DNA from 2 places in the Clostridium mucosae genome. Region 2 is predicted to be linked to the other one. Evidence: a T-box and tRNA genes for the amino acid it is inferred to sense, from the RefSeq annotation. Region 2 holds a T-box; the other holds one or more tRNA genes.
The links. The T-box of region 2 lies ahead of leuS (leucine--tRNA ligase). A T-box ahead of a tRNA ligase gene usually reads a tRNA of that ligase, here a tRNA-Leu.
Positions count from the first base shown of each region.

Region 1: it has a tRNA-Leu gene. The T-box ahead of leuS (leucine--tRNA ligase) is inferred to sense a tRNA for this amino acid. The anticodon was not compared.

Region 1 is NZ_JANKAF010000005.1:175,429-184,155, reverse strand. It holds gene tilS (tRNA lysidine(34) synthetase TilS) at 1-1,221, opposite strand, end outside; gene spoIIE (stage II sporulation protein E) at 1,527-3,911, opposite strand; tRNA gene NSA50_RS08430 (tRNA-Leu) at 4,343-4,429, opposite strand; tRNA gene NSA50_RS08425 (tRNA-Met) at 4,435-4,511, opposite strand; tRNA gene NSA50_RS08420 (tRNA-Met) at 4,518-4,593, opposite strand; tRNA gene NSA50_RS08415 (tRNA-Leu) at 4,616-4,702, opposite strand; tRNA gene NSA50_RS08410 (tRNA-Met) at 4,708-4,784, opposite strand; tRNA gene NSA50_RS08405 (tRNA-Met) at 4,790-4,865, opposite strand; tRNA gene NSA50_RS08400 (tRNA-Leu) at 4,888-4,974, opposite strand; gene NSA50_RS08395 (S1 domain-containing RNA-binding protein) at 5,162-5,572, opposite strand; gene NSA50_RS08390 (FtsB family cell division protein) at 5,655-5,939, opposite strand; gene yabQ (spore cortex biosynthesis protein YabQ) at 6,023-6,412, opposite strand; gene yabP (sporulation protein YabP) at 6,421-6,714, opposite strand; gene NSA50_RS08375 (RNA-binding S4 domain-containing protein) at 6,766-7,026, opposite strand; gene NSA50_RS08370 (HU family DNA-binding protein) at 7,092-7,367, opposite strand; gene yabN (bifunctional methyltransferase/pyrophosphohydrolase YabN) at 7,571-8,727, opposite strand, start outside.
Region 2 is NZ_JANKAF010000002.1:271,726-280,452, forward strand. It holds gene NSA50_RS04590 (J domain-containing protein) at 1-316, shown strand, start outside; gene NSA50_RS04595 (hypothetical protein) at 349-843, shown strand; gene NSA50_RS04600 (hypothetical protein) at 910-1,125, opposite strand; gene NSA50_RS04605 (MATE family efflux transporter) at 1,206-2,564, opposite strand; gene NSA50_RS04610 (YccF domain-containing protein) at 2,761-3,123, opposite strand; gene NSA50_RS04615 (CoA-binding protein) at 3,149-3,517, opposite strand; T-box leader at 3,678-3,880, shown strand; gene leuS (leucine--tRNA ligase) at 3,932-6,382, shown strand; gene NSA50_RS04625 (TVP38/TMEM64 family protein) at 6,432-7,001, opposite strand; gene NSA50_RS04630 (class I SAM-dependent methyltransferase) at 7,113-7,853, opposite strand; gene NSA50_RS04635 (HesB-like protein) at 8,235-8,564, shown strand; gene NSA50_RS04640 (methionyl aminopeptidase) at 8,636-8,727, opposite strand, start outside.

The DNA of each region.
Region 1 (8,727 bases), on a different contig from region 2:
CTTTTTACTTCCCTTCATTCCAAGTGGAATTATCTTATCCCCATTTTTTCTTTCTCTAACAATTAGCTTTTCTTTTATCTTATCATAATCAAAATATTTTATTAATACGTTATTAGAAAATTCTATATTATTTTTATCTTTTATAACCTTAAAATCAATATTATATTTATTAAATTCACTGGTATATTTATTTAATTGATCCTTACCTATTAACACCTCTTTTTCTTCATATTCTTTTTTATCATATGATTTATTTTTTAAGTATATATCTCCATATACATTTTCGGCTACTATTCCATTAGGTAAATCAATTTTTTTGTTTGTAGAATTTTTTGCAAGCTCAATCACTTCATAAATATGCTTCATTTCAAAATTATTGTACTTTCCAGTAAACTCCACAAACGCCTTTTTTATAATTCTTGTTATTATAGCTTTATCTAACAAAAATGCTTCTTTCGATATAACTATATGATTATTTTTATTATTACAATACTTTTTATAACTATTATTGCATTGTTTTTCAATAAAGTCATTATCTATTTGTAATAAATTTGTCATTCTGTTCAAAGTTTCTATTATATCTTTGTTAAAATTCTCCTTCATATAAGGTAGTATATCTAATCTAACTTTATTTCTACTATATATATTTTCTAAATTAGTTTTATCTATTCTAGGATTTAAATTGTTATCTTCACAATAATTTTCTATCTCATCTCTCGAAAGACATAATATAGGTCTTATTATTCCACCTTTTCTTTTACTCCTGATACCACATAATCCTTCTATTCCCGCTCCTCTCATCATATTCATGATAACAGTCTCAGCTTGATCATTGGAATTATGTGCTACTGCTATCTTACTATAATTATGTGTATTTTTTATAAAATCAAAAAAATTATATCTTTCTTCTCTTCCTGCCATTTCATGAGAAATACTTTTTTCTTTAGCTATTTCATCTATATTAATTCTTTTTGAATAAAAATCTATATTAAATTCTTCACATATTTTTTTTGCATATTCTTCATCATTGAAAGCATCCTGCCCCCTTAACATATGATTAACATGAGCTGCTCCTATATCTATATTTAGAGAGTTTCTTAACTTATAAAGTATATGAAGTAAACAAACAGAGTCAGGCCCTCCAGATAAAGCAACCAAAACTCTATCTCCATCTTGTATAAGATCATTTTTAATTATAAAATCCTTTACTTTGTTTATCACATTTATGCTCCTCAGTATATTTATTTTATTATATAATTCCTAATAATCACTTCCCTAATACAGTCTAAATAATATTTTTCTTATAATACTTAAATAATATTAATAATGTTATGAACTTATTTAATTAAACATAAAACTTTTAAGCTATATATCATATTCCATATGAATAATTAAAACATATATAATATAATAACCTTAACATATATATATGTAAACAATTATGATTGCTAATTTTTTCAACATCAAAAATTGAAGAAGATGAGATACCGAATTTATATCCCATCCTCTTTTATTTAATCCTTCTATTAATAAACAGAGTACATTTTGGAAACCAAAACTGTCATATCATCCCATACCTTTCCGCCACTTAACACTATCGCCTTTTCAAGAATATCTCTAGATAACGCTGCTGGATTTGTATCTGCATATTGTAAATATTCCTGTAACCAAGAATAGCTTCCAACATTATTTTTATCTATATCTAAAACACCATCACTAATTGAAACTATTATATCACCGTGTTTTAGTTTTACTTTCTCTGAACTTATATCTACACTATCTAATATTCCAAAAGGTAAACTGCTAGATTTAACAACTTTAACATCTTGTCCTCTTTTTATAAAACTAACAACTCCACCTATCTTTATAAACTCTGTTTCACCAGTATATAAATCAACTACGCTTAAATCCATAGTAGTAAATTTTTCATCTTCATTAAACTTCATAGCCATAATAGAATTAACTGTATTTATAGCTGTTTTTTCACTAAATCCATTTTCTATAAACCTTTCAATTAAATCAACAGCTAGTCCACTTTCTGTTCCAGCCTCAGGACCAGAACCCATTCCATCACTTACTATAGTTAAATATGTGCCATCATTATTTTTAGAAAAACTATAACTGTCTCCTATTGAAGTTTCGCCATCTTTAGCTCTTGTTGCAGCATAAGAAGTCATATGATATTTAGGAGTCTCTTCTATTATAATTGAGCAATCATTTGTATCAGGATCTATCCTGCAACCTTCACTTGATATTGATACTGGAACTCTCACTAGCCCATTAATTACAGGTAATATGTTCTTAGCACAATAACATCCACCTTCACAGTTATTTAAAGTTAATTTTATTTTCATTCTACCTTTTCTATCTAAATAGCAAAATACATCCTTATATTCTATTTTATTTTTACTTAAGGCCTTCTTTAATACCTTGTCTATTTCTGAGCATATAGATATATCTTTTTCAAAATCTCTTATCATATCTCCCATAGTTTGAGATATATTATTTATATGATTTGCAATTAAGTTTCTTCCTTCTGTTAACCTTGTTTTTAAAGCTTCATTAACAGTATAATTATTTACAATTTCTTGAGCATTTTTCATTAAACTTCTTTTCTTTACGCATTTCTTTTCTAAATCTTGCGGAAAATATATATCATTATTTTCACAACTACTTATAAGTTCAGAAAAACCTTCAAAAGTAGAATGTAAATTACGATCCCAACACCTCTGTCTAAGCTCACAATTGTAACATACTCTATCTGCTAAGCTCTCTACCATAGCAGTTCCTTTATTATTTAATGATAAAATATCATTTTCTCCCAAATTCAATATTGATGATGATAAACTTGACAATATCGATTTCATTGAGTTAAGCCTATCAACAAACTCATTTTTTACACCATTTAGATGTATATCATTAATAATTTCTGCCTTCTTTTCTTGATTAAATTCCTTATTTATATATTCTATAACCTTTTTAGGAATACTAATTAAAATTACTATAGCTACTACTACTTCTATTCCTCCATAAATAGAAAATTTATCCGAATACATTGATACTATGAAGTAAACAACGGAATATGCTATTGAAGAAAATATCCTTCCCGTATCTTTAAATATTCCAATTATAAGTCCACATAAACTATATAAACCTATAGATATTATTATATCATTATTAGTTATTCCAATGACAAACCCCATCGAAACTCCTATAGCAGATCCTAATCCTGTCCCCCCTATATATGCAAAAATAGCTATTATAGTTAACGCTAATATATTTCTTAAATGAACTCCCAAAATATTTAAGTTACCTATTCCTGCAACCAATAAGCATAATAAAATCCCTATACTTATCAATTCTTCTGTTGAGAAGAAATAATTACTTTCTAATTCATCAACACAATTCAATGCATAATTAAGTATGTACCTAACAGGTATTATACTCAATACCTTTAAAGCCGAAAAAGTTAAATTAACGCCTATAGGCTGATTATTTATTATTAAATTATATATAAAAAATGTTGAAAATATTAAACCAAAAGTTACTGTGTCTCTTTGCTTTAACTCTATTTTATTACATATTTCAATATATAGCATTACTACAACAGCTACTATACAATAAGCAATTGCTCCTTCCAGAGTTTTATATATAGAAAGATATCCAGCAATAATACCTAATAGAGATAATAATATATCTCTTCCCTTCTCTTTTCTTATTCCAATAAGATATGCAATCCCAAAAGGCGCTATCCCCATATCTATAGTTACAGATAATAAAACTCTACTTAACAAAAATCCTATCAAAAAAGCTGCAATTGCACTAATAGCCGTCCCATTTAATCTTAATTCTTTTTTATTTTTTCTATTTTCTAATCTCTTATATGTTGATATATCAACACCATATTGCATATACTCCCCTCCAACTTCCATAAAATGTAATTTAAATTATAGCATTACTTTTAGGAAATATATGTCATATGATGTATCCTATTATCCACTTTCGTTGGACAATAAAATATAAATTTCCTTATATGTATTTAGATACTTTTTTAATATTATATTTATATAAATTTGCTTGAACTCTATGTATACTGATAGTTTATATAGTATTTTAATTATATAAATATCTATTATAAATTTCTTTTAATAGTTTAACTTTTAATACAATTTTGTCACTATAACAAACTTTATGAAGAACAAAATTTTTAAATATAGTAATTTTTTATTTTTGTTTATCATATAATTTATGTTATTAATTTTTATATTTAAACTTATATCTAGTCTTTAAATTAATAAAATTTTATATAACAAAAAAGTACTTAAGAAATCTTAAGTACTTTTGGTGCTGAAGACCGGAATCGAACCGGTACGGTATCGCTACCGCAGGATTTTAAGTCCTGTGCGTCTGCCTGTTCCGCCACTTCAGCGTATATGGTAGCGGAAATAGGACTTGAACCTACGACACCTCGGGTATGAACCGAGTGCTCTAGCCAGCTGAGCTATTCCGCCATTTTATGGTTGCGGGGGCAGGACTTGAACCTACGACCTTCGGGTTATGAGCCCGACGAGCTGCCAACTGCTCCACCCCGCGATATTATAAGCTAAATTCAACTTGGTGCTGAAGACCGGAATCGAACCGGTACGGTATCGCTACCGCAGGATTTTAAGTCCTGTGCGTCTGCCTGTTCCGCCACTTCAGCGTATATGGTAGCGGAAATAGGACTTGAACCTACGACACCTCGGGTATGAACCGAGTGCTCTAGCCAGCTGAGCTATTCCGCCATTTATGGTTGCGGGGGCAGGACTTGAACCTACGACCTTCGGGTTATGAGCCCGACGAGCTGCCAACTGCTCCACCCCGCGATATTATAAGTTGAATTTAGCTTGGTGCTGAAGACCGGAATCGAACCGGTACGGTATCGCTACCGCAGGATTTTAAGTCCTGTGCGTCTGCCTGTTCCGCCACTTCAGCATGTTTTTACTGTCGCCCCTCAGCGACAAAATTAATTATATATTATGTTTTCTATAGTGTCAACATATTTTTTAATTTTTTTCTAATAACATTATGTTACTCAAATAATAAAGGACTGATATCCATTATGCAATCAGCCCTTTATAGATTTATATATTAAATTTATATGATGTCTTTATTTATACTGTTAGAAGTTTCTTCTTCCACTTTTAGATTTAAAATCTTGATTCTTTTTTACATCTTGCATTCTTTCTTCGCTGTCCTTTAAGAATCTTGACATTATATCTTCAAAGTTACCTGAATTCCCACCGGATTTCTTATTTTCTGAAGACCAATCTATTTCTATAGGTTTTACTGATTTTTTTTGAACATTTGCTTGCTTAATTGATAAACTTATCTTACCATTATCGTCAATTGATATTACTTTTACCTTAACCTTGTCTTGTTCATTAAGATGTTGTCTAATATCCTTAACGAATGAATCTGCTACTTCTGAAATATGAACTAATCCTGTTTTACCTTCTATCTCTACGAAAGCTCCAAAACTAGTAATATTAACCACTGTACCTTCTAATATGTTTCCTGCCATTAAGGTCATGTTACAAAGATTCCTCCTTAAAAATTAAATAATATATGTTATTATAATAATAACCTTTTTTTGTAGTTTTAAAACATATTCTTTAGTTTTGCGTTTTAGGATTTACAACTTTTTCGCCCTCTTTTATCATTCCTAGCCTATCTCTTGCAAGTTTTTCAATATATTCATTAGAATCAACTTTTTTTAAATCTGCCTCTAACTTACTATTCTTACTTTTAAGCTCTTCTAGCTCTTTTTGGCTAATAATAATATTCTCTTGGATTCTTTTCATTGTAATTTCCTGTTTAATGTAATTAAATACGAAAATTGCAAAAATAAAAACTATAATTAATCTTTTAAGAGTTAATTGCTTTTTAATTGCTCTCACCCTCTTTAAAATATATTATATAATATATTTTAAACACTATACATATTTTATTCAAGCTATTTTTTTATGTTACTACTTTGAATCTACTTTTTTCCACAAATATTATAATATACAACTTTTATAGGATAAATTAAATTTTTCAAAATTATCCTTATAATTTTACTAACTTTATCTATTATATATCTCTCTAACTTTAAAATTGTAGGGCTTATTAATTTTAAATAAATAATCAAGGTTACTATCATGAATATATATACATATGGTCCTAAGAAGGCATAATTAGTGTATAGTAAAAAAGCAAATACTATAAAAGCAGTTAATATCCAAAATAAAATATCTTCTATTATGATTATTATCTTGGGTATTTTTACTCCTCTTATTATGTTATACAGGTCAAACATAATTCCTATCAGTATTCCCGAAAGAATGGAATACATAACTATGTCAAATTGAACATCTATTGATAACGGCATACTTACCTCTATTTAAACAACTTAGAAATTATATTTTCTTTTTCTTTTTTAACTTCTTTACTACTATATACTATGGAAGATATATTTCCTATAATTATTACGTCACCATTCTGTACATCTAATTTATTCATCTTTAATTCTGATCCCTTGATAGTTAAAAACCCTAATTTTGTATTTAATAATATTTTTTCATCATCGAAACTTATGACTTCTTCTACCCCTGTAAGTGTTAATCTTTTTCTATTCTCTAAAGTTATATTACCCCTTGGCTCTTCTAACTTATTTTCATTTCTCTTTTCCATCTTATCTCCTCCACATATTCTTTATAAAAATATATGAAGGAGTTATTGTTTTTATTCTTTATCTTCCTCTCCTTCTAATATCTCATACATTTCTTTTGCATTTTCTTTTTTTACATGCTCAACTATATTAATTATTCTTGCCTTTAATGATCTATTTGCAAATTGAATTTCTATTATATCGCCTTCTTTTACAACTGTTGATGCTTTTGCAACTTTATCATTAATAGAAACTCTTCCCCCTTCACAAACCTCTTTAGCAACTGTTCTTCTCTTTATTATTCTAGAAACCTTAAGATATTTATCTAACCTCATAATAACTCTCCTTATTATTTTATATTATCAAAAGAACCCGAGGGAATACTCGGGTTCTAAATATACTACTTATTAACTTTTTCCTTAAATTCTTTACCAGCTTTAAATACTGGAACTGTTGAAGCTGGAATGTTTATAGTTTCTTTAGTTCTAGGATTTCTTCCTTCTCTTGCAGCTCTTTCTCTTGTTTCGAAAGTTCCGAATCCAACTAATTGAACTTTTTCACCTTTTTCTAACGCTTCTTCAACGCTTTCTATGAATGATTTTAAAGCTAATTCAGCATCTTTCTTAGTTAATTTACTTTTTTCTGACATGCTAGTGATTAATTCTGCTTTATTCACAATTACATCCTCCTTAAATAACCCGTTATATATTTTAGTAGTTAACTATTTCTGTTAATATGTACTATAACTACATTCTCTTATTATATATCGTCTTTTGGTGCTAGTCTATAACATTATCAATTTTTTGTTATAAAAGCTATTTATTACAATAAGTTATTTATAGTATAGTATAAACCACTATATATTATTCTTCAAAAAATTTATAAATCCTTCTTTTTCTCATTAAATTCTTTGTTTTTTGCTTGTTCCCATAACAAATCCATCTCCTTTAATGTCATTTCATTTAAATTTTTGTTGGATTTTAAAGCCTCTTCTTCTATAAAAGAAAATCTTCTTATAAATTTTTGTATAGTTGAATTTACCGCTTCTTCTTCATCAATATTTAATTTTCTGGCTACATTAACACATGCAAATATTAAGTCTCCTACTTCATCTTTTATTTTTTCCTTATTATTGGATTTATATACATCTAATACCTCTTTTAATTCCTCTTGCACCTTTAAAGCTGCATCTTCAATATCATCCCAGTCAAATCCTACTTTAGCTGCCTTTTTTTGAACCTTATGCGCTCTAATCAAAGAAGGTAGTGCCTTAGCTATTGCATTCATTTCTTCTGTAACTGTATTAAAACTCTTTTCTGTCCTCTTAAGTTCTTCCCAATTTTCAAGAACTTCTCCACTATTATTAACTTTTCCATCACTAAATACATGAGGATGTCTATAAATCATTTTATTACATATAGATTCAAGTATATCATAAATATTAAAATACCCATCATCTTTACCTAATGAAGCATGGAAAACTACATGTAATAGAACATCTCCTAATTCTTCTACCATTCCATCTATATCATCATTATTTATACTATCTATAACTTCGTAAGCTTCTTCTAAAAGTTGATTTTTAATACTCTCATGAGTTTGTTCCGTATCCCATGGACAACCATTTTCTCCTCTTAAAGTATCTATTATCTCAACTAAATCATTAAAATCTTTTTTATTATCCATATCTTTAGGTATATATATAGATGTCAAGTAATCTATATCTTCTTGCATATCAAGCTCATATATTGGTATTTTCCTTACAGATTCTTCTGAAACTATCCCTGCAGCTCTAACATAATATATCTCAGTTTCATCATTATAATATTCAAGTAATCTAAGCTTAACTTCTGATGCTATTAACGGATTGTACACCTGAGTTATTATAGTTCCTATTCTTTTGTCTAAAATTTGATTTTTCATATCAAATGCATCTATAACCTTTAGTCCTTCTATCGGATCAATCTTTAATACATCCATCATAGCATCTATAAAACTTACAGCTGGAAGTATTTCATAACTTATTCCTTTTTCAT
Region 2 (8,727 bases):
AGCTGAAAATAGACTTAACAGTATGTCTAATAACAGAAATGCTGAATGGAATTTCTTATATGGAATATTGTTAACAAATAAAGGTTGGTTTGATGCAGGTCTAAAGCATATTCAAACAGCTGTAAATATGGATCCTAATAATTTTGAATATAGACAAACTCTAAACTCTCTTCATCAAAGAACTCAATCATATAGCAATAATTATTATAGAACAACTGGATCAAATAATGCTAATGCTTGTGATTGTTGTATAAATCTATGGTGCTTAGATTCAATATGCGAATGTATGGGTGGTGACCTTATAGGTTGTTGTTAGCCCTAACTTCTTAATGGGTGGTGTTTTAAGTTATGAAAGCTAAAGAAATTACTTTAAGCGCTATTTTAGTAGCACTTACTAACATAATTTTATACTTAAATTTGTTGTTACCTATAAGTACAATTAGTATACTTACGTTAGCATCATTATTAATTCCAATTGCGCTAATTAAAGGATCTATTAAAAGTGCTTTCTTTGTATATATTGCTTCATCTATTATTGGTTTCTTTATATTGCCCATAAATATAATTTTACTATATGTTTTATTCTTTGGAATATATGGAATAGTTAAATACTATATTGAAAAGTTAAATAAATTATATTTAGAAATATTTCTTAAGATGATATTTTTTAATATTTCTTTATTTATATCTCTTTTTGTATTTAAGTCATTTACAGCAATAGAATTAACCAAGCTTCCTCTTTGGTTATTATGGATTGTAGCACAACCTATATTCTTAATTTTTGATTATGCATTAACTTTATTAATTTCATTTTATATGCAAAGAATACACAATAAAATTTAAAGTAAATGGTCTAGATTTTATATTAAAATCTAGACCATTGTTATATTTATAAATATTATAATTTCACTAATTTAATATATCAAAAAATATTTCGATAGCACTTTCAATTATCTCTCCTACAGGGGATTCAAAAAATCTTTTCACTTTACTACTTTTCTTTTTATCTTCAATACTATTTTTTATAGTTGCTTTATTTCTTTCTTCTGGTGAAGAATTATAAAAATAAGCTTCCTCATAGGATTTTATTTCTTTAAATAAAATTTTATTTTCACTACCACTCAAAACGTTATCCCCCCAAAGCTTTATAATATTTAAAAACAAAATACAATATATGTAACTTAAAGTATATCATATTTATATTTTTATTCTACTGTTTTAACAAAAGTCTTTTTATAAAATATTATAAATACAGTAATTGTTGTTAATGCTGCAATTATATCTGAAATTGGTTCAGCAAATAATACAGCTTTCAGTTTATTTTCAAATAAAATTGGGAGTATAAATATAAGTGGCACAAGTAAAACTATCTTTCTAAGTAATGCCATAATAAGAGATATTTTAGCTTGCCCTAACGCTAAAAATGTTTGCTGACATGCTATTTGTGCTCCAAACATAAAAATTCCTTCAAAAAATATTCTCATACTCCATGAAGTTATTTCTACAAGCTCTTTTTTATTATTAAATATACCAACGAAAATTTCTGGGAATATCATTAAAGAAGCCCACATAACAAATGTATATATGAGACAACTTGTTAATAATAATTTGAAGGTTCTTTTTACTCTCTCTATATTTTTAGCTCCAAAGTTATAACTTATTATAGGCTGCGCTCCTTGTGATAGTCCTAGTAATGGTAAAGTAACAATTTGCATTATACTGCTCATTATAGTCATAGCTCCAACTGCTAAATCTCCACCATAAAGTTGTAGTTTATTATTCATACTTATCAATACTAAGCTCTCAGTTGATTGCATTATAAATGGCGAAACCCCTAAAGCTACTATTGGTAGTAATACCTTTAATTTAGGAACTAAATAGTTTATTCTTATTTTTAGTATGCTCTTTTTACCAAACAAGAAGGTTAACACCCAAATTGCAGAAACAAACTGTGAAAGTATAGTTGCTAAAGCAGCTCCACTTACGCCCAAGTTAAGTCCAAAAATAAATATAGGATCTAAAACTATGTTTATTACAGCTCCTATTACTACTGTAATCATACCAATTTTAGCAAAACCTTGTGTATTTATGAATGGATTCATTCCAAGAGCTATTTGAACAAATACTGTTCCTATTAAATATATAGTTAAATAATCAACAGCATAGCCTATAGTTGATTCACTAGCTCCAAAAGCCCATAATAAATCTTCTCTAAAAATTAAAAATCCAATTGTACATATTAATCCAATAATTATTAAAGTAGAAAAACTATTACTAATAATCCTTTCAGCACCATCATCATCTTTTCCACCCATTTTTATTGCTGCAAGTGGAGCTCCACCCATACCTATAAGAGCTGAAAATGCTGATATTATCATTATAATAGGGAAAGCTACCCCTACTCCAGCCATAGCAACTTCTCCATTTGCCATTCTTCCTATAAATATTCTATCAACTATGTTGTATAACACATTCACTAATTGTGCTACAATAGCAGGGAGCGCTAAACTTACTAATAGTTTTCCTACAGATCCTTCCCCCAAATTGGTTCTAACTCTAGACATATACTTCTCTCCTTATCGTACCTATATTTATCCTTTCTATAAGTTAATTTTCAAAAATTAACTTATATAATACTTAATTAAGTTATAATTATGATTACTTTTCATTATAACTTATACAATATGATACTACTAAAAAGAGAAACATTAAACCTAATTTTACTTAATACATATAAAATTTACAGTTTAACCATAAACTTTATATTATTTCTTTACCAAATGGCATTAATGATAACTTAGCTAATTTTAATGATTGCTTTGCAAAAGGTATTCCAATTATAGTAATACATAAAAAGAAAGCACTAATTAAATTTGCTATACACATTTCAAATCCACCAAATATAATCCATAATATATTAAGCAATAAATTTAAACCACTATCATTTTTAGTAACAACTTCTTTTCCAAATGGAGCAAATTGTAGACTAGCCATTTTAAAACATTGAAGTCCTATTGGAATTCCTACTATAGTAATGCACCATAATAATCCAAATCCTAGCCATGCTAATGCATTAAAAAGGCCTCCAAATATAATCCAAATTAAATTTCCTAAACAAGACATGCTTGCATCCCCCTTTATTTTAATCCTATATATGATTCAACTGAATTAATGCACAGTTTTCTATAGTATTTATAGAGTTCTCATTGCAATATTTTAATATTTCATCACTTTCAGCACCTGGTTGTATTAGTACATTTTTTATTCCTAATTCTCTTGCTTCTTTTAAAAACTCTATCCCATATTTTGCATTTATACATAAATCAATAGCCTCTATATTATATGGAACCTCTTTTAAATTAGTGTAAATATCTTCCCCACCTTTAGGATGAACTCCACTTACTTTGTATCCTTTTAATTTAAACTTATTTAAAATCTTATTTGCATATTTTGTTTCATTAGAAACATCACCTATAACAACCCAATTTTTAAGTTTCATTAACTCTTCTATATTCATTTCCTTTACCTCCCTTTAAGTTTTATATGATTAATATATCCAATTGTCTCTTTTTCATCAACAAATTTCTAAATATATTTTAGTTCATATAATTTACTATTTTGAGGTTGTTGACTTATATTGTAATAAAATATATAATTGAGTATATTAAAATTATATATTTATTGCATTGATTAGGAGTAGTATTATAAATGTTATTCTTTAGAGAGCTGTTGGTTGCTGAAAAACAGTGTTTAACTTATAAGAACTTGCCTATGAGCTTACTTGTTAAAAGCAAGTACGGGAAACCGTTATATATTTGAGTGAGAAAAATATTATTTTTCTAATAAGAGTGGTACCGCGAATATATCCTTCGTCTCTTAATTGAGATGAAGGGTTTTTTTATATTATTTTTACTTTTAAGGAGGAATTATTGTGGCTAATTATGGAACTTCCATAGATAAAAAATGGCAAGATAAATGGGAAGAAACAAATCTTTATAAATTTGACCCAAATAAGGAAGGAGAAAAACTTTATGTTTTAGAAATGTTCTCTTATCCTTCAGGTAGCCAACTACATGCAGGACATTGGTTTAACTATGGACCTGTTGATTCATGGGCTAGAATGAAAAGAATGCAAGGATATAATGTATTTCAACCAATGGGATTTGATGCATTCGGACTTCCTGCAGAAAACTTTGCAATAAAAACAGGAATTCATCCAAAGGATTCAACTGATAAAAATATAGACACTATGGAAAAACAATTAAAAGCTATGGGAGCTATGTTTAACTGGGATAATGAAGTTATAACATGTAACCCAGACTATTATAAATGGACTCAATGGGTATTCTTAAAATTATATGAAAAAGGATTAGCTTATAGAAAAAAAGCCCCTGTAAATTGGTGTCCATCTTGTAATACAGTTTTAGCTAATGAGCAAGTTCATGAAGGTGCTTGTGAAAGATGTTCAACTGAGGTTACAAAAAAAGATTTAACTCAATGGTTCTTAAAAATAACTGATTACGCTGATGAACTATTAGAAAAACTAGATACTTTAGATTGGCCAGAAAAAACTGTTGCTATGCAAAAACACTGGATTGGTAAATCTACTGGTGCAGAAGTTACGTTTAAGGTTAAAGATTCCGATATAAAATTTGATGTATTTACTACTAGAGTTGATACATTAAATGGTGTAACTTATGTTGTTTTAGCACCTGAAAATCCACTTGTTGATGAACTTACAACTTCAGAATATAAAGAAGATGTTGAAAACTACAAAGAAGAAGCTAAAAAGCAATCTGATATAGAAAGACAATCTTTATCAAGAGAAAAAACTGGTGTATTTACAGGTTCTTATGCTATAAATCCTATAAACAATAAAGAAGTTCCAATTTGGATTGGAGACTATGTTTTATCAACTTACGGAACTGGTGCTGTTATGGCTGTTCCTGCACATGATGAAAGAGATTATGCTTTTGCCACAAAGTTTAATTTACCAATAGAAAAAGTTATAACTAGCAAAAATGGTGATAGTACTGAATTACCTTATTGCGAATATGGAGTGTTAGTTAACTCTGGAGAATTCGATGGATTAACTACTGAAGAAGCTAAAGAAAAGATAGTTGAAAAATTATCATCTATGAATCTTGGTTCTTCAAAAGTTAATTATAGATTAAGAGACTGGTTAGTATCTAGACAAAGATATTGGGGAGCTCCTATTCCTATGATTCACTGTGAGCATTGTGGAACTGTACCTGTACCTGAAGATCAATTGCCAGTAGAACTTCCATATAATGTTGAATTTGCTCCAGATGGAAAATCTCCACTTGCAAAATGTGAAGATTTTATAAATACAACTTGTCCAAAGTGTGGAAAACCAGCTAAAAGAGAAGCTGATACTTTAGATACATTTGTATGCTCATCTTGGTATCAATTAAGATATCCTGATAGCAAAAATAGCGAAAAAGCTTTTGATAAAGATATAGTAAATAAAATGCTTCCAGTAGATAAATACGTAGGTGGACCTGAACATGCTTGTATGCATTTATTATATGCTAGATTCATAACTAAAGCTTTAAGAGATATGGGATATTTAGATTTTGATGAACCATTTAAATCATTAACTCACCAAGGATTAATTCTTGGACCTGATGGATTAAAAATGAGTAAATCAAAAGGAAATACTATTTCTCCAAATGACTATATTTCAGAATATGGTTCAGACGTATTTAGAATGTACCTAATGTTTGGATTTGCTTACATTGAAGGTGGAGCTTGGAGCGATGATGGACTTAAGTCTGTTGCAAGATTTGTAGATAGAATAGAAAGATATCTTGATATAGCTAGAGAAGCCATTGAATCTAATAAAAACAATAAAACTACTTTAGATAAAGCTGAAAAAGAATTAAACTTCTGGTTACATAATGCAATTAAAGGTGTAACTGAAGATGCTGATAAATTCCAATTTAACACTGCAATTGCAAGAATGATGGAATTTGTTAATGCTTTTTCTAAATACTTGCAAGAAGATATTAAGAATTTAGATTTCTTAAAGAAAACTTGCATAGACTTCTTAAAAATTCTAGCACCTTTTGCACCTCATTTTACTGAAGAGCAATGGAGTTTATTTGGATTAGATTTCTCAATATTCAACGAAACTTGGCCAACATATGATCCAAAGGCTTTAGTTAAAGATGAAGTTGAAATAGCTATTCAAGTTAATGGTAAAATTAAAGCAAAAATAAATGTTTCAACTGATTTAGATGAAGAAGGAATTAAAGCTGCTTCTTTAGCTAATGAAAGTATAGTTGCTGCAACTGAAGGCAAGAATATAGTTAAAGTAATAGTTATAAAAGGAAGACTTGTAAATATAGTTGTTAAATAAATTTAATTAATATATCATATCTTAAAAAGGGTAAAGTACTAAATCTACTTTACCCTTTAATTTTATTCCGTTTTATATTCTTTAAAGTTATATATAATAACAATATTGCTAATAAAGTTATAATTAGTCTAAGAAAATTTTCTTCAATATTAATTAAATCATAACTTATTAATGCTTCAAGAGCTATAGATGGTATTTTTCCTAAAAAAGTAGCCGTTATAAATATAAATCCTTTCACATTACTAATAGCTGCTGCAAGAGTAACAAAGCCTGAAGGTATAAATGGTACCAATCTACCTTCAAATATAAGAAACCCTACATTCTTTCCTTCACCATCAACTATTGCTTTTAGTAATCTATGTTTATTTTTAATATTTTCTGCTCCTTTTTTAAATCCTAGTCTATATATTATAAAACTTATATAACCTCCTATAGTTTCTCCAAGTACTGAAATTATAAAACCTTCAAAAGCTCCAAAAAATATAATATTTGCTCCTGTTACAACTATCGATGGCACTACTCCTAATATTGCAATTATTGTACTTATCAATATTGATATAGGAATAGCATACATACTATATTTTTGAAATAATATAATTATGTTATCTAAATTAAACATATTTTAAACCTTAATTTCCGTCCTTAATAAATTTATCTATTATAAATACCATACTGATAGATTTTACAATAAATTTAGTTGTATCTTTAAAAGCAAATTATAACATCTTTATTAATCTAATGCTACTTTAAAACTTTTTAAGACATCGCTTACTAATTTCTCGTCTAATTGCTTATAATACTCTAAAAGATTTGAATCTTGAAGCGCAATAAATATATTTTTGCTTATTTCCATCCACAGCTCTGGTATATAGACCCATACTATTTCTTCATATTTACAACTTAATAAAAAATGCTCCATTCCCCAAAATAAATATTCCTCTATATTATGCAATTTATTAAATTTAACATAATCATCCACTACTTGTTCTGTAAGTTTATACTCATATATATCTACATAAAAGAAATCAAAGCTTTCACCAGTAACCTTATAAGCATCTTCATTTATTATTTTTATTTTAAGGTTATTTTCAAAATTTGAACAATATAAATCTATTATATCTTTTTCTATTTCATAAACTACAATTTCAGTTACATCTTCTTTTTTCGCTAATTCTTGAACTACATACCCTAATCCTAGGCCAACTACCCCAACTCTTCCTTTTGCATATTTTATAAACATATAAGAGCTTTCTATTTCTAGTGGAGAAATTTTCATCCATATATTATTAGGTCCGTGTAACTCTAAAATATTTAAATCTATATTTTCTTTCTTACTATACATATATCCATTAATGAAATCTTTTTCTTCATTTACTTTCTTTATTTCAAAACTTCCAACTTTCCCCAAAGCTATTAAGTTATTATATTCATTTATTTTGTCTACTAAATAAGTTCTGTCATATGGCTTCAAAATAATACTTCCCTTCTGAATGAATAATAATTAAATTACATATAATAATTTATGTAAAATTTTATTTTCTATAATAAACATTTTCTCCTCAATAAAATTGTTTCTTCTTTAATATACTCATATATTTCAATTAATAACCTATGTAATTAAAAATATTAGCATATTCTATGATTGATATATTTATTTAATAAAATATTAATCCTTTATAATAATTTATATAATTTTATTATTTATATTAATTATTATATTTACAATATATAGTAATGACAATAACTATTTATTAAAATTTACTATATATTGCATTAAAAAACTCTTGATATTTAAATATACTGTGTTATACTAGTGATATAAATTATCATTTAATAATAGAAGGTGAATAATATGGATAAAATAATAATAAGTGAAGAAGCATACAACGAATTTAAATCATTTTTAGATGAAAATGAAGTTGATAACTACAGTATAAGAATTAACTTAGCTGGATTTGGATGTAGTGGTCCTGCTTTCAATATATCTGTTGATGAAGCAAAAGAAGGAGACGTTACTCAAAAAGTTAACGACATTACTTTCGTAGTAGAAGAAAAACTAGTTGATGAATTCGGTGGATTCAAGTTACTTTCAACTGACGAAAATGAAGGAAGAGGATTATCTCTTAAACCAGTTATCGAAGTTGAAGGCGGATGTGGATCTTGCGGTGGCGGATGTCACTAATTTAAAAATTGTTATGCTTTAACATAAAGAAAGCTGTATCATTAATTTGATACAGCTTTTTCTATTATATTTTACCAAGCTATTATTTCAGCTCCATCTTCTGTTACTAAAACAGTATATTCCCATTGTGCGGAATATCCACCATCCTCTGTGAAAACAGTCC